Regions from separate parts of the Pseudomonas sp. KU26590 genome, predicted to be linked through region 3. Evidence: predicted binding sites of a transcription regulator. Region 3 holds the regulator's gene; each other region holds the start of a gene.

Region 1 (10,350 bases), 900 kb from region 3:
GATGTGGAAGGCGCCCAGAAAGAAATTCTCACCATTGCCCGTCGTATGGCGGAGGCCGGGGAGATCGTTCTTGGCGGCAAAGGTGGCGAGGAAATGATTTAAGCCCAGGTGCCGTTGATGTCCAGCTCCGATAAAGCACCACCCAGTGAGCTCATCCGCGCACAGGATTTGCGCGGGATTGACGTCTGGGCCTTGCCCAGCTTCGATCCGCTCGTCGAGAAGCCCGAGCCGGAACCGGTGGTCGAGGAAGCCGAGCTCGCCGAAAGCCAGGAAGTGCCGCTGGAGGAAGTCCAGCCGATGACCCTCGAAGAGTTGGAAAGCATCCGTCAGGACGCCTACAACGAGGGGTTCGCCATCGGCGAAAAAGAGGGTTTTCACAGCACCCAGCTCAAGGTTCGTCAGGAAGCGGAAGTGGCTCTGGCGGCCAAGCTCGACAGCATGGAAGTCCTCATGGGGCATCTGTTCGAACCCATCGCCGACCAGGACGCGCAGATCGAGAAATCGATGGTGTCACTGGTCGAGCATGTGGTCCGCCAGGTCATCCAGCGCGAGCTGAAAACCGACTCCAGCCAGATTGGCACGGTGCTGCGCGAAGCGTTGCGGCTGCTGCCGATGGGCGCAGCCAACGTGCGCATTCTGATCAACCCGCAAGACTTTGCGCTGGTCAAAGCCATGCGTGAGCGTCACGAAGAAACCTGGCGCATCCTCGAGGACGAGACACTTCAACCCGGCGGTTGCCGGGTCGAGAGCGAGCACAGCCGCATCGACGCCACGGTCGAGGCGCGCATCAGCCAGGCCCTCGGGAAAATGTTCGATCAGTTGCACGAGCAGGCCCTGCACCCGGCGCCGCCGGATGTGACCATCGAACTGGAAGAGGCGATCCAGAGCGCCGAGAAAACCACTTACCCGCTGGGTGCTGTCGATGCGCCTTGAACGCACCAGTTTCGCCAAGCGCCTGAGCACCTATCCCGAGGCCATTTCCCTGCCTGCGCAGCCGATCGTCGAAGGACGACTGCTGCGCATGGTCGGCCTGACCCTCGAGGCCGAGGGCCTGCGCGCAGCCATGGGCAGCCGCTGCATGGTGATCAACGACGGCAGTCATCATGCGGTTGAGGTTGAAGCCGAAGTCATGGGCTTCTCTGGCGGCAAGGTGTTCCTGATGCCGGTCGGCAGCGTCTCCGGCATTGCGCCGGGCGCCCGCGTCGTTCCGCTGCCGGACACCGGCCGTCTGCCGATGGGCATGACCATGCTCGGCCGCGTCCTCGACGGCGCCGGTCGCCCCCTCGACGGCAAGGGCGGCATGAAAGCCGAGGACTGGGTGCCGATGGACGGCCCGACCATCAACCCGCTGAATCGCAACCCGATCAGCCAGCCGCTGGACGTAGGCATCCGTTGTATCAACGGTTTGTTGACGGTCGGGCGCGGTCAGCGTCTGGGCCTGTTCGCCGGTACCGGCGTGGGCAAGAGCGTGCTGCTGGGGATGATGACCCGCTTCACCGAGGCCGACATCATCGTCGTCGGGCTGATCGGCGAACGGGGTCGCGAGGTGAAGGAATTCATCGAACACAGCCTGGGCGAGGAGGGTCTCAAGCGTTCGGTTGTTGTGGCTTCTCCGGCGGATGACGCGCCCTTGATGCGGCTGCGCGCGGCGATGTATTGCACGCGCATCGCCGAATATTTTCGCGACAAGGGCAAGAACGTCCTGTTGCTGATGGATTCGCTGACGCGTTTCGCCCAGGCCCAGCGGGAAATCGCCTTGGCCATCGGCGAGCCGCCTGCGACCAAGGGTTATCCGCCGTCCGTGTTCGCCAAGCTGCCCAAGCTGGTGGAACGCGCCGGTAACGCCGAGGCGGGCGGTGGCTCGATCACCGCGTTCTATACCGTTTTGTCAGAAGGCGACGACCAGCAGGACCCGATCGCCGACTCGGCCCGGGGCGTGCTCGACGGCCACATCGTACTGTCGCGCCGGCTGGCCGAGGAAGGCCATTACCCGGCCATCGACATCGAAGCGTCGATCAGCCGGGTGATGCCGTCCGTGGTCGATCCGCAGCACATGGTTCAGGCGCAGTATTTCAAGCAGTTGTGGTCGCGTTATCAGCAGAGCCGCGATTTGATCAGCGTCGGCGCCTACGTGGCCGGCGGCGATCGCGAGACTGACCTGGCGATTTCGCTGCAGCCTCAGTTGGTGAAGTATTTGCGCCAGGGCTTGACGGAGAACGAGAGCATGCAGAGCAGTGAGGAGCAGTTGGCGAAGATTTTCAATCCTCAGGCCGGCGGTTAATCGGTTATGGCTCTCAGTCGCGCAGCCCGTCTGGCGCCGGTGGTCGATATGGCCGAGAAGGTCGAGAAGGCCGCCGTGCAGCGCCTGGGGCATTTTCAGGGTCAGGTTCGGCTGGCCGAGGCGAAGCTGGGCGAGCTGGATAAATTTCGTTCTGATTATCAGCAGCAGTGGATCGACAAGGGCGCCCATGGGGTGTCGGGTCAATGGTTGATGAATTATCAGCGCTTTCTCAATCAGTTGGAGACGGCGGTGGCGCAGCAGCGCCAGAGTCTGGCGTGGCATGAGAATAATCTGAACAAGGCGCGCGGCGAGTGGCAGAAGGCGTATGCGCGGGTGGAGGGGCTGCGTAAGTTGGTGCAGCGGTATATCGATGAGGCGCGTGCGCTGGAAGATAAACGCGAGCAGAAGTTGTTGGATGAGTTGGTACAGAGGTTGCCCAGGACCGAGCAGTTTTAAGAGATCAAGATCAAGATCAAGATCAACGGCATCTGCCTGGGGGCAGATTGTTTCGCCTTCGGCGAGTTACTTTTAAAAAGCACTAAAAGTAACCAAAAGTGCCTGCTACTGGTTTGGCCCTCCTGCGTCGGGTTCCCTCACTCCGGTCTTGCTCCGTGGGCCCGCGCCGAACGGACATCCATGTCCTGACGGCGCTCTCGCCGCATCCATGCGGCTCGGCCCACTGCGCAAAACCTGCGCTCGGCCTGCACCCAAGTCGCGTTTTGTGGTGTTTGGGCTGGCGTGGGAGAAGATCAAAAGCAAAGCAAAGTAATGGTAGGGCTGAAGGGTATTGGTGAATGATCGGGCTGGAAATAACCGGCGCTTTTCGGCTAGCGCGTAGAAGATGGGTATGAGGTCTGTAGGAGCCGGCTTGCTGGCGAACGCGGTTGATCATTCACTGCTGTGGTGCCTGGCCGGACGCTTTCGCCAGCAAGCCGGCTCCTACAGGGAAATTGCATCCGATCATTGAAAATGTACGAAAGGCCACCGAATCAACGCGCGCACCCGTAGGACCGGCTTCGCTGATCGTTCCCACGCTCTGCGTGGGAATGCCGCCCAGAACGCTCCGCGTTCCGCAGTCGCCGCAAATTTCGCCCCCTGCGCCAGGTGACGCAGAGCGTCAGGGGATGCATTCCCACGCGGAGCGTGGGAACGATCACGGACCAAAGGCTTCCCGGCTAAAGCCGGTCCTACAAAGCACCGCGTACACCCTGTAGGACCGGCTTTAGCCGGGAAGCTCTTGATGTGTTTCTACTTCTAATCTGCTTCTGATCTGCTTTTGATTTTCGTACACAAAAAGCCCAAACACCGCCAATCGCGACTTGGGTGCAGGCCGAACGCAGACGACGCGGAGTGGGCCGAGCCGCATGGATGCGGCGAGAGCGCCGTCAGGACATGGATGTCCGTTCGGCGCGGGCCCACGGAGCGTCGTCGGAGTGAGGGAACCCGACGAAGTCGGGCCTAGCCAGGAGCAAGCACCCTTGGTTACTTGGGGTGCTTTTCCAAGTAACTCGCCGAAGGCGAAACGATCTGCCGTTAGGCAGATGCTCTTGATCCTGAAACCCAAGTAAAAGCTAACCATTTGCCACGCCTCACAAGGGCTGCTAAAACTCAAGCGTCTGGCGCTGTTTCATACAAGGAATTTGCCAATGTCAGTAACCTCCGAACGCTCCGCCGATGGCCAAGAGCTGACCATCACCATCAAGGGACGCTTCGACTTTTCGACGCACCAGGATTTTCGCGGCGCCTACGAAAGAGAAAACCAGGCCAAGCGCTATACGGTTGACCTCACCGGCACAACTTACCTCGACAGCTCCGCGCTGGGCATGCTCCTCCTGCTGCGCGACCATGCCGGTGGCGAGAGAGCCGAAGTCCAGCTGGTCAACTGCAACGCCGACGTCCACAAAATCCTTACCATCTCCAACTTCTCCAAACTCTTCAAAATCGTCTGATGATTTCGTCTGTCGCCGATCGCCTGACGGTCCTCATCGCCGATGACAACGTCAGCGACCGGATGCTTCTGTCCGCCATCGTCAGCCGCCAGGGCCATGATGTCCTGACGGCCAGCGACGGCGCCGAGGCCGTCGGGCTGTTCGAGCGCCGGCGGCCGCAACTGGTGCTGATGGACGCCATGATGCCGGTCATGGACGGTTTCGAAGCGGCGCGCCAGATCAAGACCCTCGCGGGTGACGCGCTGGTGCCGATCATCTTCCTGACGTCGCTGACCGAAGGCGAAGACCTCGCCCGTTGCCTCGACGCCGGGGGTGACGACTTCGTTGCCAAGCCCTACAACCAAGTGGTGCTGGCCGCCAAGATCAACGCCATGAACCGCCTTCGCGTGTTGCAGGAAACCGTCCTGCACCAGCGCGACCTGATCACCCGTCACCATAAATACCTGCTCAACGAACAGCGCGTGGCCAAGGCGGTGTTCGACCAGATCGCCCACTCCGGGTGCCTGAGCTCACGCAACATCCGCTACCTGCAATCACCGTACGCGCTGTTCAACGGCGACCTGCTGCTGGCCGCGTGGTCGCCGTCCGGCAACATGCACCTGCTGCTGGGGGATTTCACCGGCCATGGTTTGCCGGCAGCGGTGGGGGCGATGCCCTTGGCCGAAGTGTTCTACGGCATGACCGCCAAGGGTTATGGCCTGCCCGAAACCCTGCGCGAGATGAACGCCAAGCTCAAACGCATCCTGCCGGTGGACATGTTCTGCTGCGCCGCGCTGCTGTGCCTCAACTTCAAGCAGCAACTGGTCGAGGTCTGGAACGGCGGCCTGCCGGATGGTTACCTGCTGCATGGCGACGGCCGGGCGCATACGCCGCTGATTTCGTCGAACGTGCCCCTCGGTGTGTTGAGCGCCGGCAGCTTTGACGACAACACCCAGGTTTATCCTTTCGGGCCGGGGGACCGGGTGTTTCTGCTGTCCGACGGCGTTGTCGACAGCACCGGGCAGGACGGCGAACTGTTCGGCGCCCGGCGTCTGCAGAACGTGCTGGTGAGCAACCGCAACCCGGCGCTGCTGATCGAGGAAGTGCAGTGGGCCCTGGCGCGCTTTCGTGGCCAGGCGCGGGATGACGTGAGCATGGTCGAAGTGGCATTCACCGAGCCTGACTTGCTCGGCCCGCCGTCGGTCATCTATACCGACAGCGGCGATTCCAGCCCGCTGGATTGGTCCGCTTCGTTCGAGTACCGTGCTGCAACGCTCAAACGCTTCAATCCGCTGCCGTATCTGTTGCAATTGCTGCAGGAAGTACATGGCTTGCGCATGCAGAGCAGTGAGCTGTATATCGTGCTGTCGGAGCTGTACAGCAACGCGCTGGAGCATGGCGTGCTTGGGCTCGACTCGGCGCTGAAGCGGGACGCCGCAGGTTTTGGGCTTTACTACCAGCAACGCGCCGAACGCCTCGATCGTCTGGAGGAAGGTTTTATCCGCATCGATTTCCAGATTGTCCCGGACGGCGAGGGCGGTCGCCTGACGGTGCGGGTGCAGGACAGCGGCGCAGGTTTCGATGCCGATCGCGTGCTGGCGTTGCCGCCTGCGGTCACCCAATTGTCCGGCCGCGGCCTTGCGCTGGTCCGGCAACTCAGCGAATGCTGTCAGTGGTCCGATGATGGCCGGACGGCCAGCGTGGAATTTGCCTGGGAGGGTCTGGCATAATCCGCGCGTCTTGATCAAGGAGTGAACAAGTGTCGAATAATCCGGTGGATTTCAACGTGCTCAGCACGCTGCGTGAGGTGATGGAAGCTGAATACCCGGCGCTGCTGAAGGTGTTCATTTCCGATTCCAGCCTTCGCGTCAACGACATGACCCTGTTGCTGCGCGACCCTTCCTTCACGGCGTCCTCCACGGCGTCGTTGCAATGCCTTGGGCTGATGGCGCACAGCTTCAAAGGCAGCACCGGCAACATGGGCGCCACGCATTTGTCCGAGCTGTGCCTGCAGCTCGAAGAGCAGGGGCGCGGCATGGTGGCAGCGGATGACGCGCGGATTCGCTCGCTGGTGTCGCAGATCAGGGACGAGTTCTTCGAGGTGCGGGCGATTTTCGAACGTGAGCTTGAACTCTGCCATGCCAGCCACTGAGCCTGCTCTCTGCATAGGTGCCTGGCCCGGCTTTTCAGCCTGCCCGTTGGTCTGAAGCGCACGCTCAATCCAGCCTCTCTCGGTACTTGGCCCGCCATTTGCTTTGTCTCCCTGCAATTGTGCTTTTGCGGAGATTCACATGGCCCTCGCCAACAACCCATTACTGACGGCTTTGACAGCGGCCAAAGTCCAGAAAGCCGGGAATACCTCCCCGGCAAAGGCGCCGGACCCCGTCAAGCACAACACTTCCAGCTTCTCTGACGTCTTCGCCAAACAGGCGCCGGTAAAGTCCCAAAGCGCTGATAACCCGGCGCCTAAGCCGACAAGCGCCAAGAGTTCGGCAGCCGACGACAAGCCGGCCGCCAGCCACACGTCTGCCGCCGACGACAAGGCCGTTGCCGATAACGGCAACGGCTTGCCTGCCAAACCGGTGAACGGCAAGGCCGACGATGAGGCGGGCGCGGGCAAAGGTCAGGCCGACGACAAGGATGACGCCTCGGACACCACGCAGGATCCGACAGTGGCGGATGCGCCTGCGGTCGATCCCTTGCTGGACCCGACTTTGGCCGTCACGCCGCCTGTTCAAGAGCCCGTGGCCGTCGCGCCTCCCGTTGACCCGGTCGTGGATCCGGCGCTTCTCGCCGGCGCGCTGCCAGTGATGCCGCCGCCTGCGGTGCAAGCGCCTACCCAAGCCACCGCCGCAACCGACGCCACCTACGCGGCCGGGGACGGTTTCGACCCTTCAGCCGATCCGCTGGAAGGCTTGACCGCCGTGCAGGTCGCCCTGGAAAACAAGGCGCAGCAGACGGCGCAGAACAACGGTGTGCATGGCGATGGCAAGGGCGGGGGCAAGCAAGACCCGAACGCCGATCCTTCGCAACTGCTGGCCACTAACCTGGCAGCGCTGGGCGACCAACCCGTGGACAAGAGCACTACTGAAGGCGGCGGCGACAAGGCGTTCAGCGGCCTGCTGGCTGACGGCCTGAAAGACGTGAAGGGCGCCACCAGCGACACGCGGGTGGATAACTTCGCCGATCGGCTCGCAGCGTTGTCCCAGGCCGTTCAAGTGAAAAATACCCCGGCTTCGGCTCCGGCCACGCCGCTGCTCAATCAGCCACTGGCGATGAATCAGGGGGGATGGACCGAGGGCGTGGTCAACCGCGTGATGTACCTGTCGAGCCAGAACCTCAAGCAGGCCGACATCCAGCTGGAACCCGCTGAACTGGGCCGTCTGGACATCCGCGTCAATATGGCGGCGGACCAGCAGACCCAGGTCACGTTCATGAGCGCCCACGTCGGCGTGCGTGAAGCACTGGAAAGCCAGATGTCGCGCCTGCGTGATTCCTTCGTTCAGCAGGGCATGGGTCAGGTCAACGTCAACGTCTCCGACCAGTCCCAGGGCTGGCAGCAACAGGCTCAGCAGCAGTCTGGCGGTGATGGTCAGCGCAACGGCGGCAGCAGCCGCGTCAACGGTGCCGGCGGCAGCGACCTCATCGCCGACGGTGCTCCGGTGGACGCCGCATCGGCGGCTGCCAACGCATCGCTGACCGTGGTGGGTTCCAGCGCAGTCGATTATTACGCCTGATCTAAACGGCAAGCACGTTTCTGCGGGACGCAAACACCGGTTCCGCTTCTGCCGCAGGCGTAGGAGCGCGCTTGCCCGCGATCTGTCACGCAGCGGCAGTAAACCAGTGAATGCGGTGTGTCAGATTTAACCCCCTTGGCAGGTTTTGCGACTGCTTCGCAGCCGATCGCGGGCAAGCGCGCTCCTACGCCCTTCGGGCAGAATCCAGAACCGACGTCGCGGTTTCGGCCTTCGGGCAGAATCCAGAACCGACGTCGCGGTTTCGGCCTTCGGGCAGAATCCAGAACCGACGTCGCCGTTTCGGCCTTCGGGCAGAATCCAAAACCGACCTCGCGGTTTCGGACTTCGGGCAGAATCCTAAGCCGGCATTGCGGTTTCGCCCTCGGGCAGAATCCAGAACCGACATCACGGTTCGGCCCGCCAGGCACAATCAGCCGACCCCTCTCGCCAACTCTGGCACAACCCTTGCTCTTCCTCTGTCACGCAACACCGAACCCCTTGGATAGTGACGGATTATTGGCATGGCGAAGAGCGACGACGCAGCAGTGGCGGACCCCGCAAAAAAGGGCAAGTTGAAAGTCATCATCCTCATTGTGGTGGGGCTGCTGCTGGCCATTGGTGTGTCGGTAGGTGCGACCTGGTTCATCATGCACAAGGCCGAGAGCAAGCCGGATGCAGCCGCCATTGCGGAAGCGGCGAATGCCAAAAAAGAGGCGATCTTCGAACCCCTGACGCCGCCCTTCGTCGTCAACTACAACGTCAACGGCCGTCAGCGCTACATGCAGGTCAGCATTACCTTGCTGGCCCGTGACAAGGCCGACCTCGAAGCGTTGAAAGCGCACATGCCGGTCATCCGTAATAACCTGGTGATGATGTTCTCCGGTCAGCCATTCGATACCATCGCAACGCCGGTGGGTATGGAAATGCTGCGCCAGAAGGCTGCCGCCGTGGTCCAGGAAGTGGGTCAGAAAGAGCTGAACAAGAGCGTGATCGAACAAGTACTTTTCACTAACTACGTACTGCAGTAGGACCACGACATGGCCGTGCAAGACCTGCTGTCCCAGGATGAGATCGACGCGCTGCTGCATGGCGTCGACGACGGTCTGGTACAGACCGATAGTGTTGCCGAGCCTGGCAGCGTAAAAAGTTATGACCTGACCAGTCAGGATCGCATCGTCCGCGGACGCATGCCGACCCTGGAAATGATCAACGAGCGTTTCGCCCGTTACACCCGCATCAGCATGTTCAACCTGCTGCGCCGCTCGGCCGATGTGGCCGTGGGGGGTGTACAGGTGATGAAGTTCGGCGAATACGTGCACTCGCTGTACGTGCCGACCAGTCTCAACCTGGTCAAGATCAAACCCCTGCGCGGCACCGCGCTGTTCATCCTCGACGCCAAGCTGGTGTTCAAGCTGGTGGACAACTTTTTCGGCGGCGACGGACGTCACGCCAAGATCGAGGGCCGTGAATTCACCCCGACCGAGCTGCGCGTGGTGCGCATCGTGCTGGATCAGGCCTTCATTGATTTGAAGGAAGCCTGGCAGGCGATCATGGAAGTCAACTTCGAGTACATCAACTCGGAAGTGAACCCGGCCATGGCCAACATCGTCGGCCCGAGCGAAGCGATCGTGGTGTCCACGTTCCATATCGAACTGGACGGCGGTGGCGGCGATCTTCACGTGACCATGCCGTATTCGATGATCGAGCCGGTGCGCGAAATGCTCGACGCCGGTTTCCAGTCGGATGTCGACGATCAGGACGAACGCTGGGTCAACGCGCTCAAGCAGGACGTGCTCGACGTGTCGGTGCCATTGCGCGTCGCGGTCGCCACGCGTCAGCTCAAGCTGCGCGACATCCTGCACATGCAGCCGGGCGACGTGATCCCGGTCGAGCTGCCGGAACACCTGGTCATGCGCGCCAACGGCGTGCCGTCCTTCAAGGTCAAACTGGGTTCGCACAAGGGCAACCTGGCCCTGCAAGTGGTCGAACCCATAGAACGCCGCTGACGCTCCGTCGCCGGCAAAACGAATGTGCTGCGTAAACGAATCAATGTTCCCCCGAGGCAACCATGGCTAATGACAACGAAATGACTTCTGCTGAAGACCAGGCCCTGGCCGACGAGTGGGCGGCTGCACTGGGTGAATCCGGTGACGGGCAAGCGGACATCGACGCGCTGCTGGCCGCCGACGCCGGCAACTCCGGCAGTCGCATGACGATGGAAGAGTTTGGCGGCCTGCCGAAAAGCAACGGCGCGGTCACCCTGGACGGCCCGAACCTGGACGTGATCCTTGACATCCCGGTGTCGATTTCCATGGAAGTGGGCAGCACCGACATCAACATTCGCAACTTGCTGCAACTCAACCAAGGCTCGGTGATCGAGCTGGACCGTCTGGCCGGCGAGCCG
Region 2 (10,350 bases), 1.2 Mb from region 3:
TGGACCGGCGGCTGAATCATCGCTATCTCATCCAGGTCGAGCAGCGCTATCACGTGCTGGAAATGATCCCCAGCCAGGTCAGTCACATCACACTCGAACACTTGCCGGCGCTTTTCAGCTATCTGGGGGAAGAGCTTAGCGCCTACAGCCCGATTCATCTGGACCCCCAGGCGCTGGAGGACTCGGACTTGTCGCTGCTTATCCCTTACGGGCAGCCCGAGTGCATTCAGGTTTTTTACCGGATCAACGAACCCAATGCCGACCTGTACGTGCTCGATGAGCGCAATGCGCTATGGCATCAGCAAGTGCCTTATCACACTGAATCCAGCCTGCTGGTGCCGCTGCAGCGCTTTTTTCAATCGTTGATATACCGGCGGGTGGCGTTGCTGCCGCTGGACAACCCGCTGGAATCAACCTCGCTGGAGGCTTTGTATTACCGCATAACCCCCGATGGATCCGGGCGGGCCCGTCGCGTTGAGCAGCGCCCGACCCCAGCGATGCTTATCGATAAATCGTTTTTCGAGGTACAGGCGATCATCGAGGAGGCATCCCCGGGCCAAGTCAGCGTGACGCTGTATTGCGACGGGATGGAGTTTTCCGAGCTGGAGTATGGCGATCGGCTGTTCAGCGTCGTGGCGCAGCGGATTCTCGAGCAGCGCCGCGAGCCGCAACGTTACCGCTGCTACATCACCGACCTGGACCTGTCCGGGATACTGGGGGAGACACGCGGGCAGACCATCCTGTTCCTGCGCTACAAAGCCGAGCTGGAACAGTCATTGAATGCCGCGATGGATGAGGCTTGACCTACACGCGATCGGAAGTCGCACTGCGACGCTGATCCGCCTGTCGCACGATCTCGCGCCGGCGCTCATCGGTCGCCGCCCGCCACTCGCGAATGTCTTCGACGTGGCGCTGACACCCCGTGCAGACTTTGTCCTCGTCGAGCCGGCAGATGCTGATGCACGGCGACGGCACAGCCGGGCTGACGTTGCTGAACAGCGGCTTTGGCGGTTTGACCGGCGTTGCGCTAACGGTCACTGGCGGTTGCCATCGCTGCCGTCGAGGGCGTCGAAGTCGATCTCTTCCCCAGCCTGTTGTTTCGCCAGACGGTAGAGCATCTCGCTCAACAGCTCTTCGCTCTTGTCGCAGATCCAGTGCTTCGCTTCTTCGTCGTAATCAAAGTGAAAACCACCCGATGCAGCCGCCAGCCATAGCTGACGCAGTGGCTCTTGGCGACTGAAGATGAACTGCGAGCCGTTTTCGAACTTAACGGTCAGCACACCGGCCGAACTCTCAACGTCCAGATCCAGACCGCTCTCGTCGAAGATGTCCTGGAGCTTTTCTTGGGTGGCATCGACCAGGTCGTGAAAACGGGCTTCGGTCAAACTCATTACATGAACCTCAAAAGTGTCAGCGGATGGCGCAGCGACGCACGATACGGTCGCTCCACGGCAAATGCAAAGCCTACCCGCCCAACTGCAATACTGGGAGCGGCTTTGGCCCGAAAGGCATCAAGCGTCTCGCTCCACCGCAGGCTGCGTCAGAAATCCGCGCGCGCTGCACCGTCTAATTGCGCAGCGGCGTCAAACCCCCGCCGGACGGGAACTCCAGCGCATAGGCAATCTGTCGGGTGGTCGGTATACTCGGGCGCAATTAATGCTTATACAAAGGATTTCGCCATGAAGCGCCTGATTTCCTCCCTGGCCGCACTGCTTGCAGTTGCGTGTCTGGTCTCTGCCTGCGGTCAGAAAGGTCCACTGTATCTGCCCGACGACGACTCGTCCGCCGACGGCTCCAGCCAGACCAAGTCGCACTCGCACAAGCATCAGACTTCGACCTACTAGGAATCAGTCATGGACGCCTTCAACTACCGCGACGGTGAGCTGTTCGCGGAAGGAGTGGCGTTGTCTGCCATCGCCGAACGCTTCGGCACGCCGACATACGTCTATTCCCGCGCGCACATCGAGGCGCAGTACCGCGCTTTCGACGATGCACTGAGCGGCATGCCGCATCTGGTCTGCTTCGCCGTAAAAGCCAACTCCAACCTGGGCGTTCTCAATGTCCTGGCGCGCCTGGGCGCCGGTTTCGACATCGTTTCCCGTGGCGAACTGGAGCGCGTGCTGGCTGCAGGCGGTCAGGCTGACAAGATTGTCTTCTCCGGCGTCGGCAAGACCCGCGATGACATGCGCCGTGCGCTTGAAGTCGGCGTGCATTGCTTCAACGTCGAATCCACCGACGAGCTTGAACGCCTGCAAGTCGTCGCCGCCCAGATGGGCGTGCGCGCTCCGGTTTCGTTGCGCGTCAACCCGGACGTCGACGCCGGCACCCACCCTTACATCTCCACCGGCCTCAAGGAAAACAAATTCGGCATCGCCATCGCGGACGCCGAAGATGTTTACATCCGCGCCGCGCAGCTGCCGAATCTCGACGTCATCGGTGTCGACTGCCACATCGGCTCTCAACTGACCACGCTCTCGCCTTTCGTTGATGCACTGGATCGCTTGCTCGATCTGGTCGACCGGCTGGGCGATTGCGGCATTCTGCTGAAGCACATCGATCTGGGCGGCGGTCTGGGCGTGCGTTATCGCGACGAAGAGCCGCCACTCGCGGGCGACTACATCAAGGCTGTGCGTGAACGCCTCGATGGCCGCGATCTGGCGCTGATGTTCGAGCCCGGCCGCTTCATCGTCGCCAATGCCGGCGTGCTGCTGACCCGCGTCGAGTACCTCAAGCACACCGAACACAAAGACTTCGCCATCGTCGACGCCGCCATGAACGACCTGATTCGTCCGGCGCTGTATCAGGCGTGGATGGACGTAACAGCGGTCAAACCGCGAGACAGCGCAAAACGCACCTACGACATCGTCGGCCCGATTTGCGAAACCGGCGATTTCCTGGCCAAGGAGCGTGAACTCGCGCTGGCTGAAGGGGACCTGCTGGCGGTGCATTCGGCCGGCGCCTATGGCTTCGTAATGAGCTCCAACTACAACACCCGTGGGCGTACGGCCGAGGTGCTTGTGGATGTTGAGCAAGCCTTCGAAGTGCGTCGCCGTGAAACCGTGACTGAGCTGTTTGCCGGCGAAAGCCTGCTGCCGGAGTAATCCCATGCTGCTGCGTTTTACCAAGATGCATGGCCTGGGCAATGATTTCATGGTGCTGGACCTTGTCAGCCAACACGCGCACATTTTGCCCAAGCACGCCAAGCAATGGGGCGATCGCCATACCGGTATCGGTTTCGATCAGTTGCTGCTGGTCGAGGCGCCGAACAATCCGGACGTGGACTTCCGCTACCGGATTTTCAATTCCGACGGCTCCGAAGTGGAGCAATGCGGCAATGGTGCGCGCTGCTTCGCCCGCTTCGTGCTGGACAAGCGGCTGACGGCCAAGAAGCAGATTCGCGTCGAGACCAAGGGCGGCATCATCGAGCTGGACATCCGCAACGACGGCCAGATCAGCGTTGATATGGGCGCGCCGCGTCTGGTGCCGGCGGACATCCCGTTCGAGGCGCCAGAGCAGGCCGTCAGTTATTCCCTTGATGTCGATGGCGAGACCGTAGAGCTCGCGGCCGTGTCCATGGGCAACCCCCACGCTGTGCTGCGCGTCTATGACATCAACAACGCGCCCGTTCATGTGCTGGGACCGAAGATCGAACACCATCCGCGCTTTCCGGCTCGGGTGAACGTGGGCTTTCTCCACGTCGTCGACCGCCAGCGCGCGCAACTGCGAGTGTGGGAGCGTGGTGCCGGGGAAACCCAGGCCTGCGGCACCGGTGCCTGCGCGGCAGCGGTCGCGGCCATTACTCAGGGCTGGATGGATTCGCCGATGCTGATCGACCTGCCGGGCGGGCGCCTGTCCATCGAGTGGGCCGGCCCCGGCCATTCCGTGGTGATGACTGGCCCGGCTGTCCGGGTGTATGAAGGCCAAGTACGTCTATGAGTGAGAGTATCCAATGACCGACCAGCCTCAGACTTCAAACGACACGCCCGGCCAGTCCCCTGCCGAGAACGCAGTGCCTGCCCTTGAAGCCGAGGCGGTTGCGGCGTGGCTGCAACAACACCCTGATTTCTTCGCCGAGCACGACGAACTGCTGGCAATGATGCGCGTCCCGCACCAACGGGGCGATACCGTCTCGCTGGTCGAGCGCCAGCTGAAACTGCTGCGCGAGCGCAACATCGAGATGCGCCACCGGCTGTCGCAACTGATGGACGTTGCTCGGGACAACGACCGGCTGTTTGAAAAAACCCGCCGGCTGATTCTCGATCTGATGGACGCGACCAGTCTGGAAGAAATAGTCATCTGCGTGGAAGACAGCCTGCGCCAGGAATTTCAGGTGCCCTTCGTCAGCCTTATCCTTTTCAGCGACAACCCGATGACCGTCGGCCGCTGGGTCAGTGCCGCGGACGCGCAGAAAGCCATCGGCGGGCTGATGTCCGGCGGCAAAACCCTGTGTGGCGCACTGCGTGAGCATGAACTCGAGTTTCTGTTCGGCAGCGAGCAAAGCAAGGAAGTCGGCTCCACGGCCCTTGCCCCCCTCACCCATCAAGGACTGCACGGCGTTCTGGCGATCGGCAGCCGTGATCCGCAGCACTACAAGAGCTCGGTCGGCACGCTGTTTCTCAGTTACATCGCCGACGTCCTCAGCCGCCTGCTGCCACGCTTCACCCATTCGCTGCGGTCGGTTCGCTAGTCATGGAGCGGCAATTGGACGCTTACTGCACGCACCTGCGCAGTGAGCGCCAAGTGTCGAGCCATACGCTTGAAGCCTATCGCCGCGACCTGAACAAGGTTCTGGCGTTCTGCGAAAAGCAGCACATCGACAGCTGGAAAGCGCTGGATATTCGGGCCATGCGCAGCCTTGTCGCTCGCCTTCACCAGCAGGGTCAGTCATCACGCAGCCTCGCCAGGCTGCTGTCGGCCGTTCGCGGCTTCTATCACTATCTCAACCGCGAAGGCCTTTGCGATCACGACCCGGCCAATGGCCTGTCACCGCCCAAGGGCGAGCGACGCTTGCCGAAAACCCTTGATGCCGACCGTGCCCTGCAACTGCTAGAAGGCGGCGTCGAAGACGATTTTCTGGCTCGGCGTGATCAGGCCATCCTCGAGCTGTTCTATTCGTCAGGCCTGCGCCTGTCCGAGCTGACCGGGCTGAACTGTGCAGACCTGGATCTGGCGGACGGACTTGTGCAGGTCCTCGGCAAAGGCAGCAAATCCCGCGTTTTACCGGTTGGCAGAAAGGCCCGGGAAGCGCTGGAGGAATGGCTCAAACAACGGGCGCTGGCCAATCCGCAGGACGATGCGGTGTTTGTCAGCCAGCAAGGCCGCCGTCTGGGGCCGCGCTCGATACAGCTGCGAGTCAAAGCTGCCGGTGAACGCGAGTTGGGCCAGAACCTGCACCCGCACATGCTTCGGCATTCATTCGCCAGCCACTTGCTGGAGTCGTCCCAGGACCTGCGCGCCGTGCAGGAACTGCTGGGCCACGCCGACATCGCCACCACTCAGATCTACACCCATCTGGATTTCCAGCATCTGGCAACGGTGTATGACAGCGCCCATCCACGGGCCAAGCGCAAAGGTAACGCCGATAATGAACATTAAGCTGATCACCTTCGATCTGGACGACACGCTGTGGGAAACCGCACCGGCGATTGTCAGTGCCGAGGCCAAGCTGCGTGAGTGGCTGGCTGCCAACGCGCCAAAACTCGGGCCGGTTCCGGTCGAGCATCTCTGGGAAATCCGCTCGCGACTCATCGAAGAGGATCCCACGTTCAAGCACCGGATCAGTGCGTTGCGCCGCACGGTGCTTTTTCACGCCCTGGAGGATGCCGGCTATGGTCATGCCGAAGCCCATGAGCTGGCGGACCAGAGCTTTGAAGTGTTCCTTCAGGGACGGCACCAGCTGGATATCTTCCCTGAAGTGGTTCCGACACTGGAGATCCTGGCAAAGTCCTACACCTTGGGCGTCGTGACCAACGGCAATGCCGACGTACGCCGCCTGGGCCTGGCCGATCATTTCGCCTTCGCGCTGTGCGCCGAAGATTTGGGCATCGGCAAGCCTGACCCTGCGCCCTTTGTCGAAGCGCTGAAGCGCGGCAATGCCGATGCCAGCCAGGCCGTGCATGTCGGCGACCATCCCGGTGACGACATCGCCGGTGCTCAGCAGGCCGGCATGCGGGCGATCTGGTACAACCCCGGCGGCAAAGTCTGGGAGGCTGAAAAAGCGCCGGATGCCGAGATCAACAGCCTGGCGCAGTTGCCAGAGGTGCTGGCGCGCTGGGATTGATCCGCTTCCTGCGGAGGGAACGCCGCTCCTGCAGCATTGCCCGACGCCAGTGCCTGACCCACTAAACGACCCGAATCGCAGGCAACAAAAAACCCGCAGCGACAGCGGGTTTTTCATCAAGCGAACAGCCAATCCGTTAGATAGGACGGCTGCCGTACTTGTTGTCGGGCTTCTTGGGCGGGTCGGCGACCACATTGGCCTCCACTTCCACGACCTTCCCACCGCGAGAGAGGAATTCTTCCATCGCGCGAGCCAGAGCATCACGCTCTTTATTTTTGGCTTCCACGCTGGGCAATTCGTCAACCGAGACGGCGGCCTTGGCCTTGCCTTTGGCCGGAGTCGCAGAGGCTTCAGCGCTGTCGTCGACCTCCACTGCATCTTCATCGGAAGCCGCAGCGAGGCCCTCGCCGCCCTCCTCGTCTTCCAGCTCGTCTTCCAGACCTTCTTCGATGTCGTCGTCGCTCATGTTCTACCTCATGACTTGCGAAAGCAGATTAGTTATAGCCCAGCCGGGCTTGATTTCTTGGGCAGCCGGAAAAAATTCAACTACCGCGTACCCTTAGCGGTCGTGCCCCTCACCCTGAAGCGTGACGAGCACCTTACTGGCACCGCCAGCATCGCGGTGCTCGCCCAGATAAATACCTTGCCATGTGCCCAACGCCAGCTGTCCATTTGTTACCGGCAATGTCAGCTGGCAGCCAAGTAGACTGGCTTTGAAATGCGCAGGCAGATCATCGGGCCCTTCGTCGTCATGCTCATAGCCGTCGCGCCCCTGAGGCACCAGACGGCTGAAGAAACGCTCGAAGTCGCGACGTACCGCCGGGTCGGCGTTCTCGTTGACGGTCAGCGAGGCCGAGGTGTGTTGCAACCAGATATGCAGCAGGCCGATGCGGCATTCGCGTAATTCGCGAAGGCCCGCGACGATCTCGTCAGTCACCAGATGGAAACCGCGAGGCCTTGCCCGCAGCGTGATCAAGGTCTGTTGCCACATACCGTTCTCCGCCCTTCGGCGCGCATTCTAACGCGCTGGAAAAAAAAACAAAGTGGGTAATGAGCGACGATTTTCACGAGCGCTGAACAAGGGCATTTATGCCCTTACAAGCGTCCAGAATCGTCAGGTTTGTCCGGACATGGCAGCGGATGCTCCTGCCTGGAACCCCTGCCCCCTGTGCCGACATCCCTATCGACAAACGCCAGACAAAAAAATGCCCGGAGACCCGGGCATTTTTTGATGGGTGGATTACAAGTTGTAGCCACGTTCGTTGTGTTGCGCCAGATCCAGGCCGACCGCTTCTTCTTCTTCGGTGACACGCAGGCCCATGACCATGTCGAGCACCTTGAGAATGATGAAGGTCACGATCGCGGTGTAGATGACCGTGAAGCCGACGCCTTTGCACTGAATCCAGACTTGTGCCGCGATGTCGGTCACGGTGCCGAAGCCGCCCAGCGAAGGTGCCGCGAACACGCCGGTCAGGATCGCGCCGAGGATACCGCCGATACCGTGAACGCCGAAGGCATCCAGGGAGTCGTCGTAGCCCAGTTTGCGTTTCAGGCTGGTGGCGCAGAAGAAGCAGACCACGCCTGCCGCCAGACCGATGATCAGGCCGCCCATTGGGCCAACAGTACCGGCAGCCGGCGTAACCGCAACCAGACCGGCAACCACACCCGAGGCGATGCCCAGAGCGCTTGGCTTACCGTGGGTCAGCCACTCGGCGAACATCCAGCCCAGCGCTGCAGCAGCGGTAGCGATCTGGGTGACCAGCATGGCCATACCGGCGGTGCCGTTGGCCGCAGCCGCGGAACCTGCGTTGAAGCCGAACCAGCCCACCCAGAGCATGGCCGCGCCTACCAGGGTGTAACCCAGATTGTGCGGAGCCATCGGAGTGGTCGGGAAACCTTTACGCTTGCCGAGTACCAGGCACGCTACGAGGCCAGCCACACCGGCGTTGATGTGAACAACGGTGCCGCCCGCGAAGTCGAGAACGCCCCAGTCCCACAACAGACCACCGACGCCGCTCCAGACCATGTGCGCGATTGGCGCGTAAACCAGGGTGAACCAGATCGCCATGAAGATCAGCATCGCGGAGAACTTCATGCGTTCTGCGAAAGCGCCGACGATCAGGGCCGGGGTGATGATGGCGAAGGTCATCTGGAAGGTCACGAAGACGGCTTCCGGGAACAGCGCCGCAGGACCAGTAATGCTCGCTGGGGTGATGCCTGCCAGGAACGCCTTCGACAAACCGCCGACGAAGGAGTTGAAGTTGACGACGTTGGCTTCCATCCCGGTGGTGTCGAACGCCATGCTGTAGCCGTAAACGACCCACAGGATGCTGATCAGGCCGGTAATGGCGAAGCACTGCATCATCACGGAAAGAATGTTTTTCGAGCGGACCATGCCGCCGTAGAACAGCGCCAGACCGGGGATGGTCATGAACAGCACCAGCGCGGTGGAGGTCAGCATCCAGGCGGTGTCGCCGGAATTGAGTACAGGGGCTGCCACTTCGTCTGCCGCCATGGCCAAGCCAGGGGTTACGAGGGACAACAGGGCTCCTAGCCCTGCGAATTGACGCAGAGTCATATTGTTTTCTCCTGGGGCGTTGGGGTTTGGCGGCTTAGATTGCGTCGGTATCGGTTTCGCCGGTACGGATGCGGATGGCCTGTTCCAGATTGACCACGAAGATCTTGCCGTCACCGATCTTGCCGGTGTTGGCCGCTTTGGTTATCGCTTCGATAACGCGGTCCAGATCCTTGTCGTCGATCGCAACATCGATCTTCACTTTGGGGAGGAAGTCGACTACATACTCCGCACCGCGATACAGCTCGGTGTGGCCTTTCTGACGGCCGAAGCCTTTGACTTCAGTGACCGTGATGCCCTGCACGCCGATTTCGGACAGCGACTCGCGTACGTCGTCCAGCTTGAACGGCTTGATGATGGCAGTGACTAGCTTCATGAAACTTTCTCCCGAATTGGTGGACTTGCCCCAGGAAAACAAACCCGACTCAAGTCTAAGCGCAGTGCCTGGCTTTGTAACGCGTCGTGGTCCGAATCAGACCTGACCAACTCCAGAAAACCGCTTCTGACGAAACATTCCCCGCTCCGCCTGCCGCACTGCATTCGTCTACAGCGACTGCATCAGTGCATGGGTTACAAGCCACTAAGCAGAAAGCTTGCCATCTCATCGATCGGCGTGAATTTCGGCACTTCTACCGATGATTCATGCTTCAGCGTAGTCGTCGATTGCCATCACCGCACAACAACGGTGCGCGCGCGCCCGGGGCCATGCGCGAAAAGCGTGCAGCGCATACCTAGCTCCAAGCGCCCAAAAGCTGCGTGCTACACTCGTCCCATCTGATTCCGGAATTTCATCATGCTCGCCCCCAAAGCTTTTCTCGATGCCCTGAGCGGTCACGCTTCCCGCCTGTTCAACGGCGAAACCCCGGTTCCCCGCAGCGAATTCGAAACCCAGTTCAAGGCGCTGCTGCAGAGCGGCTTCAGCAAGCTGGACTTGGTCAGCCGGGAAGAATTCGACAGCCAGATGATCGTCCTCGCCCGCACCCGCGCCCGACTTGAGGCACTGGAAGCGAAGATGGCGGAAATGGAAGCGCAGTTGGCCACGCAATCAAAAGCGTCAGGGGCTGAGCAACACGATTGAGCGTTGAACCCTGACGGTGCTCAGGCGCAGTGCGCAATGCGCTGAACCTGGGCCTTGATGGCCTGCCCTCGCTCGATCTCTGCTTTGCGCAGGTCGTAGGTAAGTTGCAAGTTCAGCCAGAACTCCGGAGTGATCTCAAAACCGGGCGCCAGCCGTAACGCCATGTCGGCGCTGTCCTATGAAGGATTTGTTCAGTTACCCACTGACGGGCAGCCTTGAGCAGCGTGCCGAGCATAATAATTATCAAATTCGCCAGCTTCGACGAACTGAAAACCATGACGAGTGTAGAACCGATTTGAAGCGCTTTCCTTCAGAGCCCCAACGTATAACGTCAGTGCCGCCGCATCTGTTTCCGTAAAGATCTGACGAAGGACAATCGAACCTATTCCTGATCCTTGTGCGCCTGGCTTGATGTAG
Region 3 (10,350 bases):
ACTCGGTGCGCATCAACCGCACCGACGAAAAGGACCGCACCACCATCATCACCAGCAGCCGCATGACTGTATTCCCGCAGAAGCAATATGCGGAAACTGCCCAACCCGTTAGAATCGACGGCCTTGGCGGTGTAACGACCGGCACGGGTATGAAAGCGTATCTGAAAGAAAGCAGGATGAACCTGCTATCCAACGTAAGAGGACAGTATGAGGCTCGTTAAAACCCTTCCTTTTTTGCTCGGCCTGGGCGCAGCACTGGGAAGCGCGAGCGCCTGGTCTCTGCCGACGGATCGCGATCAACCCATCCACATCCAGTCGGATGACGCGCAGCTGGACGACAAGCAAGGCATCGCCACTTACAAAGGCAATGTCATCATCACCCAGGGCACGATGAAGATCACCGGTAACACTGTGACCATCACCCGTACGCCGCAAGGCGACGTGGACGTGTTCACGTCCGTGGGCAACCTGGCTTATTACGAGCAGAAGCCATCGGTGGACAAGCCGATCGTTCAGGCTTGGGGCGTCACCATCCAGTACTTCGCGGCCCAGAACCGCATTGTGCTGATCGACAAGGCCAAAGTGGTCAACGACGGCAACACGTCCGAAGGCGAGAAAATCGTCTATGACACCGTCAAGCAGGTCGTGAACGCCGGTCGTGCCAATGGCACCAAGATCACCGCACCACGCCCTCGCATCGACATGGTCATCCAGCCGAAAAAGAAAACCGACCAGCAGAAGGCCCAGTAATGGCAACGCTGAAAGCCCAACACCTGGCCAAGGCCTATAAAAGCCGCCAGGTCGTACGTGACGTCAGCCTGTCCATCGAGAGCGGCCAGATCGTCGGCCTGCTCGGCCCCAACGGCGCCGGCAAGACCACCTGTTTCTACATGATCGTCGGCCTGGTTCAGGCGGATCAGGGTCGGGTCCTGATCGATGACCAGGACGTCAGCCATCAGCCGATGCACGGCCGCGCTCGCGCCGGTATTGGCTACCTGCCACAGGAAGCGTCGATCTTCCGCAAGCTCTCCGTCTCGGACAACATCATGGCGATCCTGGAGACCCGCAAGGAGCTCGATCGCGCTGCCCGCCGCAAGGAGCTGGAAAGCCTGCTGCAGGAATTCCACATCACCCACATTCGCGACAACCTGGGCATGAGCCTGTCGGGCGGTGAACGTCGCCGCGTGGAAATCGCACGCGCCCTCGCCACTTCGCCGAAATTCATTCTGCTCGACGAACCCTTCGCCGGTGTCGACCCTATCTCCGTAGGCGACATCAAGCAGATCATTCACCACCTCAAGGCCAAAGGGATCGGCGTGCTGATCACCGACCACAACGTGCGTGAGACGCTGGATATCTGCGAAACCGCCTACATCGTCAACGATGGGCAGCTGATTGCCGAAGGCGACGCCGAATCCATCCTGGCCAACCAGTTGGTCAAGGAAGTGTATCTGGGTCACGAGTTCCGCCTGTAACCGCAGTGATGACATGAGGTTGTGCGGTACCCCGCAACGTGCGCCGTCGCCGACCTCGTTTTTTAATTGTCATCACACTCTAGGCAAACCCTCCAGCTTCAGGCATATAATTTGCTTAAGTTGGCGCCCTCGGCGCCCTGCTAGTAAATGGCGCGCAGTGCGCCGGCGAATAAGGTGTTAAGCCCTGCCATGAAACCTTCGCTAGTCTTGAGAATGGGCCAGCAGCTGACGATGACGCCTCAGCTGCAACAGGCAATCCGCTTGCTTCAGCTGTCGACGCTGGATCTCCAACAGGAGATTCAAGAGGCGCTGGAGTCGAACCCGATGCTGGAACGGCAGGAGGAAGGCGACGATTTCGACAACGCCGACCCCTTGGCGGACACCGTAGAGCAAAAGCCCAACGCTGATGTTCAGGAACCCACCTACCAGGAATCGGCGCCCACCGTCGACAATCTGGATGAGGGCGACTGGAACGAGCGCATCCCCAATGAGCTCCCCGTCGACACCGCGTGGGAAGACGTCTACCAGACCAGCGCCAGCAGCCTGCCCAGCAACGACGATGACGAGTGGGATTTCACCACCCGCACCTCCGTCGGCGAGAGCCTGCAAAGTCACTTGCTCTGGCAGCTCAACCTCGCGCCAATGTCGGACACCGATCGCCTGATCGCCGTGACCCTGATCGACTGCATCAACAATCAGGGTTACCTCGACGAAACGCTTGAAGAAATGCTAGACGCTTTCGATCCCGAGCTCGATATCGAGCTGGATGAGATAGAAGCTGTTCTGCACCGTATCCAGCAGTTCGAGCCGGCAGGCATCGGCGCTCGCAACCTGAGCGAATGCCTGCTGCTGCAACTTCGCCAGTTGCCGGCCAAAACCAAGTGGCTGGCGGAAGCGCAGAAGCTGGTCAGCGACTACATCGATCTGCTGGGCAGCCGCGACTACGCGCAACTGATGCGCCGCATGAAGCTCAAGGAAGACGACCTGCGTCAGGTCATCGAACTGGTCCAGAGCCTCAACCCGCGCCCCGGCTCGCAGATCGAATCCAGCGAAGCCGAATACGTGGTGCCTGACGTCATCGTGCGCAAGGACAACGAGCGCTGGCTGGTGGAGCTGAACCAGGAATCCGTGCCGCGCCTGCGGGTCAATCCACAGTACGCAGGGTTTGTGCGTCGCGCCGATACCAGCGCCGACAACACGTTCATGCGCAATCAGCTGCAGGAAGCTCGCTGGTTCATCAAGAGCCTGCAAAGCCGCAACGAGACGCTGATGAAGGTGGCGACGCAAATTGTTGAACACCAGCGTGGCTTCCTCGAGTACGGCGACGAGGCCATGAAGCCGCTGGTTCTGCATGACATCGCTGAAGCGGTCGGCATGCATGAATCGACGATTTCCCGGGTGACCACGCAGAAGTTCATGCACACCCCACGCGGGATCTACGAACTCAAATATTTCTTTTCCAGCCACGTCAGCACCTCCGAAGGCGGCGAATGCTCGTCAACGGCGATTCGCGCGATCATCAAAAAACTGGTCGCCGCGGAAAATCAGAAAAAGCCGTTGAGTGACAGCAAGATCGCTGGTTTACTGGAAGCACAAGGCATTCAAGTGGCCCGTCGCACAGTCGCCAAGTACCGCGAATCCCTTGGGATCTCGCCGTCCAGCGAACGCAAGCGACTGATGTAGAGGTCACACGTCAAAGCGTTCCGGTGGCAGGCATTACGCCTGCCACTAATGCACTGGCAACGAAGGAGAAGCTGTATGCAAGTCAACATCAGTGGACACCAGCTGGAAGTGACTGAACCTCTGCGTACCTACATCGGCGAGAAACTCGCACGACTGGAACGCCACTTCGACAAGATCACGAACGTGCAGGTCACCATGGAGGTCGAGAAGCTCAAGCAGAAAATCGAGGCCACCCTGCATGTCCCTGGCGCTGAAGTGGTTGCCAACGCCGAACACGACGACATGTATGCAGCCATTGATCTGCTTGCCGACAAGCTTGACCGCCAACTCAAAAAACATAAGGAAAAACAGCAAAGTCTGCTGCAAGGCGCGACTGCTCGCTGACACTCCCCACCCATGATCCGACTTGAAAATATTCTGACCCCTGGCCGCTCACTCGTGAACGTGCCAGGCGGCAGCAAAAAAGCCGTACTCCAAAACATCGCCAGCCTGATCGGCAAGCAAGTGCCTGATCTTGATGAGCAGGTCGTGTTTGAAAGCCTCATTGCCCGTGAAAAGCTCGGCTCCACCGGCTTCGGCAATGGCATCGCCATTCCCCACTGCCGCCTGAAGGGCTGCTCGACGCCTGTCAGCGCCGTGCTGCATCTCGAGAAACCCATCGATTTCGACGCCATCGACGGCGCGCCGGTTGATTTGTTGTTTGTGCTGCTGGTCCCGGAAGCGGCCACCGATGCTCACCTGGAACTGCTGCGCCAGATTGCCAGCATGCTCGACCGTGATGAGGTGCGTAAGCGCCTGCGCGGCGCCAAAACCGACGAAGAGCTCTACAACGTCGTGCTCGACGTCCAGAACGGTCACTGATCATGCGCATGATCATCGTCAGCGGCCGCTCCGGCTCAGGCAAGAGCACGGCCCTCGACGTCCTTGAAGACAGCGGTTTCTACTGCGTCGACAACCTCCCCGCCGGCCTGCTCCCGGAGCTGGCCGAGCGCGCGCTGATCAACACCGAGCTGGCTGAGCCTTTACTGGCCGTCTCGATTGATGCGCGCAACCTGCCCAGCCACCTGACGCGATTCCCCCGCATGCTCGACGAGGTTCGCGCCAGGCACATCCAGTGCGACGTGCTGTTTCTCGATGCTGACGAATCAACCCTGCTCAAGCGCTTTTCCGAGACCCGCCGTCGTCACCCGCTGAGCACGGCAACGCGCTCGCTGGCCGAGGCGATTCGTGACGAGAAGACCCTGCTCGGTCCGATCATCGACCTGGCTGATCTGACGGTCGACACCACGCACCTGAATCTCTATCAGCTGCGCGACATTCTCAAGTTGCGCCTGCTGAACAAACCCGAACCGGGCACTGCCTTCCTCATCGAATCCTTCGGCTTCAAGCGCGGCATGCCCGTGGACGCCGACCTGGTGTTCGACGTGCGCTGCCTGCCGAATCCGTACTGGAAGCCTGAGCTGCGTGAGCAGTCGGGCCTCGACACGCCGGTTGCCGAGTACCTCGCGGCGCAACCGGACGTCGAAGAAATGTTTCAGGACATCTTTTCGTACCTTAATAAGTGGTTGCCGCGCTTCGCGGCCAGCAACCGCGCCTACGTCACTATTGCCATTGGCTGCACAGGCGGGCACCACCGCTCCGTCTACCTGACCGAACGTCTGGGTCAGGTGCTGCAGCAATCGCTCAAGAATGTTCAGGTCCGCCACCGCGACCTAAGCTGAAAGGACCTCCACCGCGATGCCCGCTCTAGAAATCACCATCATCAACAAGCTGGGTCTGCACGCCCGGGCCGCCGCCAAGTTCGTGGGTGTCGCTGGGAAATACCCTTGCCAGATCAGGGTCGGCCGCACGCCGGAGACCATGGTAGATGGCAAAAGCATCATGGCCGTCATGATGCTCGCCGCCGGCAAGGGCACCCAGATCCATTTGTCCACTGAGGGTGAAGAGGCCGATGCCGCGCTCAAGGGCCTGCAAGAGCTGATCAACAACAAGTTTGACGAAGGCGAATAAGCTTACGCCTGAGCGACGCGTCCATTACCGTCAGAGATGAGCGATGCCACTGTCATTCACGCGGACGTTTGTGCGAAGGAGCAGGTCGGGGTCCGAGAAGATGCTCCTTCTGGGCAGCGTTCTGGCGGTCGTGGCGATTATGGCAATCGTTGCGTGGCTGCTGTTCAGGGAGCTGGGCAGCGCCAACGAAGCCTCAGTGCGTGCGGCGAACAACGTCGTGCAGCTTATCGATGCCGACGTACAACGCAACGCCGAACTCTATGACACTTCGCTCCAAGGGCTGATCTCTGCATGGCTGCGACCGGACCTTGGGACCATCTCGCCTGAGTTGCGTCAGTTGGTACTCTTTGATCGAGCTACTGCCGCGCCTTACAAGGGTGATCTGGTCTTGCTGAACGAGACGGGGAGCATCATTGCCGACTCGACCTCGTTGACACCGCGTCAGGATAACTTCTCTGACAGGTCGAGTTTCCAGCATCACCGGGACAACAATTCCCTTGCACTGCTGGTCGACGGACCGTTTCGTACCCGATGGGGCTTCAAAGACCTGTGCATCAGTTTCAGCCGCCGCATCCCGTCAAATGACGGCAGGTTCGTTGGCGTGGCCAGCGCGTCCATGAGGCTGACTTACTTCGACCAGTTGTTTCGCACGCTGGACGTCGGCCCCGGGAGCACCATCAACTTGTTAGGTGCCAACGGGATACTCCTCGCCCGGCAGCCTGAATCCAATGGTCGTACCTATGTAGGCCAGGACTTCAGCATGCGTCAGAACTTCAAACGCGTGCTCTCGGAGGTCAACGGCAGTTTCACAGCGGTATCCGATCTTGACGGCGTTCAGCGCCTGTATACGTTTTCTCGGGTCGGTGATCTACCCCTCATTGTGGTAGTGGCGCAATCGCGGGACGACGTCTATGCCGTCTGGCAGCGCAATGCAATGTTGGTGGCGGGCGCCACTGGCCTGCTCTGCATCGGCATTCTGCTGCTGTCCTGGCTGCTGGGCCGGCAGTTGCGCCTGCGCGAGAACGCCGAGCGCGAACTGGCAGGGCTGGCGTCCACAGATGGGCTGACCGGTCTGGCAAACCGGCGCAGGCTGGATCAGGTGCTCAAGCAGGAGTGGGCGCGTGGCATGCGTTCAGGAAGGCCTTTGGCGCTGCTGATGATCGACGTGGACCATTTCAAGGCTTTCAACGATCGACACGGGCATCATGGTGGCGACGTTGCACTGCGCAGCGTTGCCCAGACGCTCGCTGCCAGCATCCGCAGGCCGGGTGACTTGGCTGCGCGCTACGGCGGTGAAGAATTCATGGTGGTGCTTCCTGAAACCGACAAGGCAGGTGCCTGTGTCATCGCAGAAAAGCTGCGTCTGGCGATCGAAGCGCTGCCGCCGTTCGCTGATGACACAGTACCCATCACCGTCAGCATCGGCCTTGCCACACATCTGCCGGCGACCCATGATTTACCCGAGCCACTGTTTCACGCCGCTGATCGGGCCCTGTACCGCGCCAAGAAAAACGGCAGGAATCGCGTGGAAGTCGAACCGTACGTTGCGCCCTCCTCCGAATTGCAGACATAAAAAAACGCCAGACTGGCTGGCGTTTTTCAAAGCTACTGCGAATTACTTGTTGGCAGCACGAACGGTATCACGCAGGGATTTGACCTTGTCGTGGTTCGCTTGCACGCCTTGCAGCTGGCGATGGATCAGGCTAGTGACGTTCACTGGCAAGTTCTTCTCGGTGGCTTCCTGTGCGGCCTTTTTGTAAGCCTTCAGGGCGTGGTCTTCACCGCTTTCGACTTCGTTGAGGACCGCTTCGTCGTTCTTGCCACTCAAGGCACTTTTCAGGTTGACCCACAGGCGGTGTGCGCCGCCGGCAATGCTGGAAGAATCTTCCGGATCGCCGCCCAGTGCGCGCACTTCAGCTTGCAGCTCGGCAACAGAGGTCTTGCAGCCAGAAGAGCGGGAAAGCAGGTAGGCCTTGATTTCCGGGTTCTTCGCATCTTCAGCAGCCGTGTGAAAACCTTTCTCACCGTCAATGCTGGTCTCGATCAAGTCATTCAAAACAGAGATGGCTTCTTTGTTGATATCCGACATTTTGCGGTTCCTTTCTGGCAGGTTTATCAAAGGTTTGGTTAACGAAACACTCGATAGAGGGAATATTGCACTGTGCGTGCCAGCTTTCGCGGATATATAAATCCTTTTATTTTCAATTGGTTAACAATATCAAGCGACAGTTGCACCGCGCTTTCTGCATGATCTGTGTGTTTGCGTAGTTGCAGAATGCACGTATCTTTCAAGTTCACTCGAACGGATAAGCGGTTAGCGGATGAATCCAGAGAAACTCAAGCTGTTGGTGACTCGCGAAATGCCGTTCGGCAAGTATCAGGGGCGATTGCTGGCGGACTTGCCAGGCGATTACCTGAACTGGTTCGCCCGCCAGGGTTTTCCAGCCGGCGAACTGGGCAGCCTGCTCGCGCTGATGCACGAGATTGATCACAACGGCCTCTCGGCATTGCTGGACCCTCTGCGCACCCGACCTCGCGAACCTCTGAGGCCGGGCCCTTCGAAAACGCCCATACGCTTTAACTGAAACGTCCATTGATAACAGCGAGCCGCGTGATGAACAGCACTGCATACGCAATAACGGAAGTGGCGGATGAACAGGCTCGGGACGAAGCGTTCTGGCAGCAGGTCGCGGCGCAGTACGACGTCGAGCCTGGGCCGGTCAATTTCGAATACGGCTATTTCGGCCGCATGACCCGCGCGGCACTCAAGGATTACGAGCAGAACCTCGCTTACGTCAATCGCAGCAACTCGGTCTATGTGCGGCAGAAGTTTGATACCGAGGACAGCGAGATCATTCGCGCCGACCTCGCCGATCTGCTCAACGTGCAGGCCCGCGAAGTGGCCCTCACCCGCTCCGCGTCGGAGGCGGTGCAAGCGCTGATTCGCAACTACAACGGTCTCGTAGCTGGCGACCAGGTGCTGATAAGCGACCTGGATTACAACAGCGTGCAGACCGGCATGCGCTGGCTGGCGAAGAACCGTGGCGTGGAGGTGATCGAAGTCACTCATCAGCACCCCGCAAGCCACGATGGGTTGGTGCAGACTTACCGCGAAGCGTTTGCAGCTCACCCACGACTCAAGCTGGTGGCGCTGACCTACGTCACCCACCGGACAGGGCTGGTGATGCCGGTGAAGGCCATCGCCGAACTGGCCAAGGCCCACGGCATCGACGTCGTTCTGGATGGCGCCCATGCGTTGGGCCTGCTGGATTTCGAACTGGCTGAGCTCGGCGTGTCGTTCGCCGGCTTCAACCTGCAGAAATGGATAGGCGCGCCGCTGAGCCTGGGCTTCATTTATGTGAAGCAGGAACGCCTGAGCGCCATCGACCCCGACATGGCAGACGAGCGCTACGGCGCGGACGACATCCTAGGGCGCGTGCCTTACGGGACGCCGAATATTCCGGCTCTCATGACACTGCCCATGGTGTTCGCCGACCATCGCGCCATGGGCGGTGCGCCGGCCAAGGGCGCACGTTTGGCTTATCTGCGAGACCTGTGGGTCACGCAAGCGCGCGCTATCGAAGGCATTGACGTGCTGACGCCGGACGACCCACGGCTGTATTGCGGGATCACGTCCTTTCGGTTCAGTCGCCATGCGGATCAGGAACTCATGGTCAAGCGCCTGCTCAATGAGCACGGTATTTTTGCCGTTGCACGGGAGGGTTCGGCCTGCGGGACGTGCATTCGCATCACACCGGGATTCACTACATCGGCAAAGGATGTTGAGCAATTGGTGGCAGCACTCCGCGCGCTGGCTTAGGGTCAACGCTTGAGAGCGCCGCGCCGGGATCAAAGCCCTCGGTGAGTCCGTAGAAAAAAAGACGGCGCCTTCATGACGAAGGCGCCGTAAATCCATCGAGAAACGAACTACAAAGGAGCGGCAAAGATAAACGCTGCTGCCTGGGCCTGTGCGGTACATATGTATTGCGTATGAACAGCGCAAAAAAAACGGCGCTCCCGACCAAGGAACACCGTAAAAAAGCCATGCAACAACGACTTCTGCAGCAACGCCCCGAAGGGTGTCATAAACGGATCATGCTCAGCAGTAAACCAGCCTCCACTTGAACAGAGGCTGTCGAAGCGTGCGCATGACCGGCGAATCCAGACTCAGTCGAACAACGCGATGGCTTCGGCAGTGGCGTCGGTAATACGCTGCCAGTCGCCGTTCTTCACCCACGCGTTGTCGATCATCCAGGTGCCGCCAACGCACATCACGTTGGGCAGCGCCATGTAGCTTTTCAGGTTGGTCGCACTGACGCCGCCGGTTGGGCAGAAGCGCACTTCCGGGAACGGACCGCCCAGCGCCTTGATCGCACCCACACCGCCACTGATTTCCGCCGGGAACAGCTTGAAACGACGATAACCCAGCGCGTAGCCAATCATGATTTCCGAAGCGCTGCTGATGCCTGGCAGCAGCGGCAATTCGCTCAGTGCGGCGGCTTCAAGCAGGTCTTGGGTGCTGCCGGGGGTGACGATGAATTGTGAACCCGCCTCCTCGGCCGCCTTGAGCATGTGGCGGTCGAGAATGGTGCCGGCGCCAACGCTCAGCTCAGGACGCGCATCACGCAGCATGCGAATGGCTTTGAGGCCAAACTCCGAGCGCAGGGTGATTTCCAGCGCATTCAGGCCGCCAGCGGCCAAGGCATCGGCCAGCGGCAGGACATCCTGTTCGCGGGCAATGGTAATGACCGGCAGAATCTTCGCTTTCGCGCAGAGTGCGTCGATCTGGGCAATCTTGCTCGCCATGCTATTGAACGGCTGTTTCACGTGGGTATTTTCCATGGCGGCTGATCCTTTGCTTATGGGCACCAGTAGATCTCTAGAGACGGGTTGAGGAACGCGCGCACCGGCATTTCGGCGAGGTCATCGCCTGCCAGTGCAGCGCGCAATGTGTCGAGTTTGGCCTGACCGGAAACGGACAGAATGGTGGTCGCTGCCGACGCCAGTACCGGACGCGTCAGGGTCAGGCGCTGATGCGGGACAGTCGGTGCGAGCATGGGCAGGCAACGACGGTCGCTGTTGAGGTCCAGCGCTTCCTTGAGGTGCGGGCTGTTGGGGAACAGGGACGCGGTATGCCCGTCATCACCCATCCCCAGAATCAGCACGTCGATCTTCGGCAGCT

What was found. The regulator sigma-54, encoded in region 3, starts transcription at its own class of promoters, with help from an activator protein. The targets are predictions, from matches to a motif close to ANTGGCATNNANNTTGCTNT.
Region 1: OKW98_RS10410 (flagellar hook-length control protein FliK) is a predicted target of sigma-54. The motif match lies at 6,447-6,466, and genes of this name have one in related genera.
Region 2: glnK (P-II family nitrogen regulator) is a predicted target of sigma-54. The motif match lies at 9,437-9,456, and genes of this name have one in related genera.

The regions. Positions count from the first base shown of each region.
Region 1 covers NZ_CP110644.1:2,327,371-2,337,720, forward strand. The annotation lists gene fliG (flagellar motor switch protein FliG) at 1-102, shown strand, start outside; gene fliH (flagellar assembly protein FliH) at 118-933, shown strand; gene fliI (flagellar protein export ATPase FliI) at 923-2,281, shown strand; gene fliJ (flagellar export protein FliJ) at 2,288-2,737, shown strand; gene OKW98_RS10395 (STAS domain-containing protein) at 3,928-4,230, shown strand; gene OKW98_RS10400 (ATP-binding SpoIIE family protein phosphatase) at 4,230-5,939, shown strand; gene OKW98_RS10405 (Hpt domain-containing protein) at 5,969-6,361, shown strand; gene OKW98_RS10410 (flagellar hook-length control protein FliK) at 6,501-7,946, shown strand; gene fliL (flagellar basal body-associated protein FliL) at 8,468-8,974, shown strand; gene fliM (flagellar motor switch protein FliM) at 8,984-9,952, shown strand; gene fliN (flagellar motor switch protein FliN) at 10,015-10,350, shown strand, end outside.
Region 2 covers NZ_CP110644.1:238,830-249,179, forward strand. The annotation lists gene OKW98_RS01100 (class I adenylate cyclase) at 1-803, shown strand, start outside; gene OKW98_RS01105 (DUF1289 domain-containing protein) at 805-1,038, opposite strand; gene cyaY (iron donor protein CyaY) at 1,035-1,391, opposite strand; gene lptM (LPS translocon maturation chaperone LptM) at 1,680-1,844, shown strand; gene lysA (diaminopimelate decarboxylase) at 1,854-3,101, shown strand; gene dapF (diaminopimelate epimerase) at 3,106-3,936, shown strand; gene OKW98_RS01130 (DUF484 family protein) at 3,950-4,687, shown strand; gene xerC (tyrosine recombinase XerC) at 4,690-5,595, shown strand; gene OKW98_RS01140 (HAD family hydrolase) at 5,585-6,280, shown strand; gene OKW98_RS01145 (hypothetical protein) at 6,417-6,746, opposite strand; gene OKW98_RS01150 (secondary thiamine-phosphate synthase enzyme YjbQ) at 6,840-7,271, opposite strand; gene OKW98_RS01155 (ammonium transporter) at 7,521-8,858, opposite strand; gene glnK (P-II family nitrogen regulator) at 8,893-9,231, opposite strand; gene OKW98_RS01165 (accessory factor UbiK family protein) at 9,649-9,933, shown strand; partial or broken gene OKW98_RS01170 (helix-turn-helix transcriptional regulator) at 9,954-10,106, opposite strand; gene OKW98_RS01175 (GNAT family N-acetyltransferase) at 10,125-10,350, opposite strand, start outside.
Region 3 covers NZ_CP110644.1:1,424,974-1,435,323, reverse strand. The annotation lists gene lptC (LPS export ABC transporter periplasmic protein LptC) at 1-221, shown strand, start outside; gene lptA (lipopolysaccharide transport periplasmic protein LptA) at 208-750, shown strand; gene lptB (LPS export ABC transporter ATP-binding protein) at 750-1,475, shown strand; gene OKW98_RS06495 (RNA polymerase factor sigma-54) at 1,665-3,158, shown strand; gene hpf (ribosome hibernation-promoting factor, HPF/YfiA family) at 3,234-3,542, shown strand; gene ptsN (PTS IIA-like nitrogen regulatory protein PtsN) at 3,555-4,019, shown strand; gene rapZ (RNase adapter RapZ) at 4,022-4,879, shown strand; gene OKW98_RS06475 (HPr family phosphocarrier protein) at 4,896-5,168, shown strand; gene OKW98_RS06470 (sensor domain-containing diguanylate cyclase) at 5,269-6,741, shown strand; gene OKW98_RS06465 (ferritin-like domain-containing protein) at 6,784-7,257, opposite strand; gene OKW98_RS06460 (DUF3820 family protein) at 7,490-7,753, shown strand; gene OKW98_RS06455 (aminotransferase class V-fold PLP-dependent enzyme) at 7,783-8,988, shown strand; gene OKW98_RS06450 (bifunctional 4-hydroxy-2-oxoglutarate aldolase/2-dehydro-3-deoxy-phosphogluconate aldolase) at 9,336-10,010, opposite strand; gene pgl (6-phosphogluconolactonase) at 10,028-10,350, opposite strand, start outside.